2 regions of the Lactiplantibacillus koreensis genome follow, and region 2 is predicted to be linked to the other one. Evidence: predicted binding sites of a transcription regulator. Region 2 holds the regulator's gene; the other holds the start of a gene.
The links. Region 2 encodes LexA, which represses DNA repair genes until DNA is damaged. Its sites were predicted from a motif close to CNAACANNTGTTNG; they were not measured.

Region 1: the regulator LexA is predicted to act here: its motif matches at 1,937-1,950, upstream of C5Z25_RS12475 (glycoside hydrolase domain-containing protein).

The regions. Positions count from the first base shown of each region.
Region 1 covers NZ_CP027193.1:4,405-7,836, reverse strand. The annotation lists gene C5Z25_RS12475 (glycoside hydrolase domain-containing protein) at 1-1,821, opposite strand, end outside; gene C5Z25_RS12465 (hypothetical protein) at 2,564-3,220, shown strand.
Region 2 covers NZ_CP027190.1:295,623-299,054, forward strand. The annotation lists gene C5Z25_RS01405 (tRNA1(Val) (adenine(37)-N6)-methyltransferase) at 1-199, opposite strand, end outside; gene C5Z25_RS01410 (lysophospholipid acyltransferase family protein) at 312-947, shown strand; gene C5Z25_RS01415 (YneF family protein) at 968-1,204, opposite strand; gene C5Z25_RS01420 (DUF896 domain-containing protein) at 1,302-1,541, opposite strand; gene lexA (transcriptional repressor LexA) at 1,696-2,328, shown strand; gene C5Z25_RS01430 (DNA alkylation repair protein) at 2,364-3,005, opposite strand; gene C5Z25_RS01435 (hypothetical protein) at 3,144-3,432, shown strand, end outside.

The DNA.
Region 1 (3,432 bases), on a different replicon from region 2:
TGAGGCTGACTGTGGTTCTCCCCAAAATAAAAGTGCGTTTAAAGAAGCCATCATGTGTGGTAAGCCAATTTTTATGCCAGTAGTACTATCATAAAGAGTTTCGAAGTCACTTTCTTTTGAAACATGTAATGCTGAGTTTGCGAATGCTAACCAGCTAGTATTTAATCCACCGGCCAAGGGTGCCCAACTTGGTGAAGAATAGGAAAATTGTCTATAAAATTGGGTAACAAGTTGTTCAGCAGGTGTTGAAGAGCTTTCACCGCTGATATAACTATATGCCTGGTCTTCTACTTGTTGCAGTTGGGTAAAGAAAGCAGCGTTAGGATTTATATTAACTTTGGTAACTTTAGAAACTCCGTTATCTTTACCAGAGACAGCAACTTGATCCATATCAATCCCTGTTGAAGCTCCAGTAAATTCATTGAATTGATCAAAGCTCCAATTTTCAGGCATTTTGAACCCTAAATTTCCGCTCCATCCAGAAGACATATCAGCAACAAAACTATACTTAACTAAGTGGTTTACATGCAAGCACGCATTGCGTGTTCCATAAATACCTGCTTTATATTCAGTTGATCCTATAATACCAGTAATACCCTCGAAATAGGGGACAACCGTACTACTCATGTTTCCATCTTGAATATCAACATCAACGGCAAAATAGATAACTGTCCCACTTGGTAGGCCAAGCTGACGTGCAGTATTAACGGCAATAGAAGCGTCTGCGAAACCTTGCTTGCTATTAAAATAACTTTCTTCATAACCTCCATCTTCGTAAATCGGAAAAATCTTAAGGTTAGCATCTAATAGCAGTTTAACTTCAGTGTTAGTCAAATTTTTATCTCGTTTATCAGCACCAGTCCCGACGCTTCCTGTCAAATAACGGCCGATAATGTTATAGCCAGCTGCTTTCAGTGATTTAGCCGTAGCAGCTGATGTGATTTGAGTAGCCATGTCGACACCATCTGAAGATCGGTTAGTGTTACCATTACTAGTTAATAAGCCTTTGATCACAGTTAGGTCAGCAGTTGAAGTATAAGGAGGCAACTTCATGAATTTTCTAAAGGAAACTATACCGTCGGCAACATTTTGTGTAAATTGGCCATTGAAGGCGCCTGAATAGAAACCATTAACGTAAAGACCATATTGAATAATTTTAACGATTGCCCCAGTTGCGCCAGAATTAACAGTTGGTGTTTTATTGATCGTACCAGGACCATAATAACCATTAGCAGTTCCAGTATCCATACCTTCCACTGACTGCAAAGCATAAATCAAAGCAGTGTTCGTATCCCTTTGATAAATTCCATCACATGGTAAAATACCAGTGTAAGCTTGATAATCATGATTAAGCTGTTGTTGCATTGAACGGATTTTAGCGTCCCCACCAGGAACTAAAACAAACGCGCTCATTGTCAACAAGGCTTTCATAATATCCGAGTTTACATTGGCGCTGGTGTCTTTGATACCGGCGTCTTTTTTTAATTCAACGACAGCAGCAGCCGTGTTAGTAGTAAATTCTCCGGTAAAGTCTTCAGGGTTGATACCCTTACACCAAAAGCCACCTTGGATTATTTTAACAACATTGTGCTTAAAGCCAGTTTTAACTTTATTAGCAAATTGAGTATCCCATTTAGCGGCAGTTGAAGGGCCAAAATTATCAACTAGATCTGTGATACCTAATTCGTGTTGCAGGGCTCTAGTTAACCCATAAACTGTGTTCCAACCAGTATTACCGTCCTCGGGTACTTTACCAAAGCCAGAAACTTTACCGTAAGTTTTGTTGAGCCAGACTTGTGTTTCTTTTACCATTTCATCCATACATAAATCGTCCTTTCTGTGTTGTTTAGCAACCATAAGCGCCTACAACGAACAAGCTATCAAATGAGTAAGCAGTTTCTGATTCAACCTCCTTAAAAATTATTTGCTCAATATTCGAACACACGTTCGAGTAGACGGCTTAATTTTAGCACAGAAAAACAAGAAAACAAATTTTTGTCGGATTATTTTCGAACAAAAAAGATCTTCCAGGAAAATGGGAAGATCAAGTAAGCTATATATTTTTAAGGGCCCATTTTTATATAACCACTCTTACAAAACCTATTAAAATAACGCCTGTAATGGCTTGATTCCAACGCTTAAAAAAGAACCTGATAACAATAATCAACAAGCTGAAAAGCAACTCAAACAAGTACGTCAAGATATTAGTAATCAAACGCAATCAGAGTTACAAAAATTTTCAAAAAGCACACCTATCCTTGTAAGAAAAGATCATGAGAATACTAGTCCAGATATTTGACAGGTCTTTATATTCTGATAAAGTGTTAGACTTTTTTTGACAATGTAATACAATTCTAGTATTATAATAAGTGTAAGAAACAAACTTGAATACACTGCGGGCTAGTGGATATAGCTTGCACCCGCCTGTGGGCTTCCTTGAAGTGAAAGAATAGCAGGACTACCTACCCTTGAGGTAAGATGGGGCATATCTAGCGTGAGGTGAAACTCAATACGTGGAAAGGAAGGCTTGTGCCTTCCTTTTTTTTAGGAGATTATATAATATATGGATTATGATTTCGATTTTTTGACAGCATTTGACGGTTCCATGCAACCGTCTCAAGTGGATATGGCACAACTAGTCAATGTCATTGAAGCTAATGTTTCTCAATACAGATACTTTTATAAAACGAGCTTAAAAAACCTACCCGAGATTATTATTGAAGTTACTAATACAAATATCCCTCATTTACTTGGCTTATCGAAAAAACATCACATTGGACTACCTGATTATAATGCAGGTGCCATTTTTGAAGGTCTTAAAGACGATTGGACTTTAGATAACCTACAAAAAGGTGATAAGTTTTGGTTTACAGAGAATCAAGATAAAATAATAGGAGTTCTATTACTGTACCAAATTTTTCATGTACAAGAATGTAAAGTTTATAGTACAAAACATATCATTAATCAGCCTTTAGGGGGTACATTCAAACGAGATAATATTTACTTTATTATTTTTAAACTAGCAAATAATAAATCTTATTCGATAGAGTTATCTCCTATTAATAACACTGAAAACTCTTATTTCCCCAGAAGTTTGAAAATCAATGATACTAAGTTATTAAATTGCGAAGAAATAACTATGCAATTAGTTAGTCAACAACGTATCACGACCAAAAAAAATAAAATAAAAAAAATCAAGTGGAAATTGGATAGTGAATGATGATGACTTTGTACCAAACAGTGACATAACTTAACAATTGTGTCGCTTTTTTTGTGCCTTATAATTAAAGGTGTTAAAATACGTCATAACTTACCACCATAAAGCAGTCCAATTAATTTATTGACTTCTAAGTAAAATACCAGGAGTTTTGCTATGAGTTAACTATGATCCTAGGTGATCACTAAAACATTCCTTAATTTAGGGTTTATAAT
Region 2 (3,432 bases):
TCACAAATAAGCCCACCGCACCATTGCCAGCGCACAAATCAACTGTCAGCGTTTTAGCACTACGCGGTACTTGCGCAAAAGCCCCCAGTAAAACCGCATCTAATGAAAAAGAAAACACTTGTGAACTTTGAATAATTTGAATATCTTTACTATATAATTGATCAATGCGCTCATCAGCGCGTAATGGGACCGTCGTCATCCAAATAGCCTACTTTCAAAAAAATATCAGTGTCAGCATACCATAATTTGCTTGCAGAAATTAAGATTATTGGTCATACTATGACCAATAACCAATCGAAAGGAAGTTTGCGATGTTTTATTCATTTATGCGGGGACTGGTACGGGGGTTAGTTGCCATCATTAATGGCAATACCCACTACCAAGGTCGCGAAAACTTACCGCAAGGTGCCTATATTCTAGTTGGGCCCCACCGCTCATGGTTTGACCCGTTGTTATATGCACTAGCGGGTAGCCCCATGCAATTTAGCTTCATGGCTAAAGAAGAACTTTTTAAAAATCCGATTTTACGCACAATTTTAACTAAGGCCAATGCGTTTCCTGTCAATCGCCAACATCCAGGACCATCAGCGATTAAAACCCCGGTCAAATTTCTACGTAGTGGTCAACTATCGTTAATCATGTTTCCTTCTGGGACTCGGCATTCTCAGGAACTCAAAGGTGGCGCAACCGTCATTGCTAAAATGGCTGGTGTCCCCCTCATTCCCACGGTCTATCAAGGACCATTAACTTTCGGACGTTTGTTTAGTCGGCGTCGCATCACGGTCCGCTTTGGCAAGCCCATCTATGTTGATCGTAAGTTAAAGCTTGATGAAGCTGGTCAGAAGCAAATCGAAACTCAAATGCTTACCGCTTTTGATGACCTCGATAAAAAAATTAATCCAAATTTTCATTACATCGATCCAGCCGAAAAAAAACACGCCAACTAAGGCGTGTTTTTTATTAGCACTTATTTGCTGTCATTTTTAGCCGAAGCCTTCATTGAGTTAAGCATTTGATGCAATTTCTTTTCGGATGGGCGTTGACCCATTTGCATCATCATGCTGCGCAACATTTCTTCACTAATTGGTGGATTTTGTTTTAAGTAGTTTTGCATGTAGTGCCGCGCACCAAAGAAACCACCAGTAATCCCAACTAAAACACCAACAAGCACGATTAAGATCCAAATACCAGTAGACACAGTCATTCCCCTCCTTTATTACCGTATTCATTAAACTAGTCTACACAAATTACTTATAAAAGAAAAGGAAAATTTGTCAATTGACAAATCTTCCTTGAAGCGCTTAATCGTCGCGTAAGCCCCGATCACGTTGAACCTGGCGAACCTTTTCAGGAGTCACTTCTTGACCATCTTTATCATAAACTTGTAACATTTCAACTTGTTGCCGGAATCCGGCCCGAAATTCTTTTAAATATTTTTCACGTAATTCTTGGCGTTCAGCCGCTTCCAGCTCAGTTAACCCTTCTGCCTTGGCTTTGTGTGCCAATTCATTAATCCGGGCAAGTAGCTCTTTTGAAATCAATCCACTCACTCCTTTCAAAAGCAAGAATAGAATACACGATTTTTGACCTTAAATCAATTCTCAGGGTTTGTCAACCGAACATTTGTTTGAAAGCCACTAAAAGCTATGCTACAATTGACATAATAACTATGAAAATAAAAAATGAGGTGCCAAGATGAGTAAAACATCAGAAAGCAAACAAATGGCCGTTCTACGTTTTATTTATGAACGCGTCAATGAAAAAGGTTATCCGCCAACTGTCCGCGAAATTGGCGAAGCCGTGTCACTATCTTCAACATCAACGGTCCATGGTCACATTTCTCGGTTGGAGAAAAAAGGGTTAATTGAAAAAGATCCCACAAAGCCACGTGCCATTGAAGTAACCGCAGCTGGTTTTGAAGCTTTAGGGGTCGAAACCACCCCCCATCAAATTCCAATGCTTGGCACAGTGGCCGCTGGACAACCAATCTTGGCGGTTCAGGAAGCGACTGACTATTTCCCAATTCCAAAAGATTTGGAAACTTTCGGTGGCGATTTATTCATGCTCACCATTCGTGGTGAAAGTATGATTAACATCGGCATCTTAAACGGTGACCAAGTCATCGTGCGCCGGCAAACAGCCGCCGACAATGGAGACATTATCATTGCAATGACCGACGAAAATGAAGCTACTTGCAAACGATTCTTTAAAGAAGCTGATCATTATCGGCTACAACCAGAAAATGATGCGATGGCACCAATTATTTTAACCAACGTTGCTGTCTTGGGTAAAGTAGTTGGATTATATCGCGACATGCTCTATCAATAAGCTTTTATCGACCGGTGACGTTGGTTGCCGGTCTTTTATTTGGGTAAATATTTACTGCCTTCACGTATCACTAGTGGTGATAATGCGTGTGCCGCAATAAATTGCGTCACCCAAGCCGGATTGGTTTTGCTATAATCTCGCAATGCCCAACCAATCGCTTTTTGAATAAAAAATTCATCATCAGTTCGATTAGTTAGAATCGCCGTCGTCAAATAGGCCTGATCGGTCATTTGACGGCGTCCCAATTGTAGGATAATACCTACCCGCCGAAGCCAAAAATCTGATGCTTGTATATATGCTGGCCCCAATTCTGGCAATGCCTGCTGTTGCTCAATGTAAGTCGCCAACAACTTACGCCAGCTATCAACGCTATCCCACCAGGCATTGTGTGTCACCTGTTGCCTACACCACTCATACTGACTTGGTGTTAAGCGACGTACATTTGCTAAAGCCAAATCAATCGCAACATAGTGATACTCTCGAAAAGGTTGCTCATAATAAAATACTAGCCAATCCTGTAGCTCAGTTGATGTCAATGTTTGACTAGCTTTAAGATATGGCTGCGTTAATTGCCGTCGTTCACTCGCTCGCACACCTAAAAATTTGAATTGATGTCGCATATAGCCCGCCATCGCTGCTTGATTCGCCGGTTGAACCGGTAAAAATAAATCTGGCATGCTGTTTCCCCCTCAAGTTGCTTACTAACTTATTTAATATTAATGCTGATTTTTTTCTCAGCTGATCTAATCTTAATGGGTTGAACGCTGGTTGAATGGTATAATGGTTACACTAATTTTATACAGGGAGTTGTTGACATGTTATTTCTAGCCATTATTGGCTTGCTAGTTTTCACAATGGCCATCTTTTCAATCTTTGCCGCTCGTCAAACTGGCGGTGGTTGGAAAACCTTTGCAATCATCGCCGTAATTAGTGCTCTCACAATTGGTTATGCTGTTTATAAGCTACCATTTTGGTCCCACAATCAAGCTACCGCCGCCCAATCAAATTCGTCAGCTAGTCAGAGCTCAGCAAAACTCAGTTCGTCACATGCCGTTTTTAATGAAGACACCACTAAAAAAGCGGCGGCTACGATTAAACTGAAAG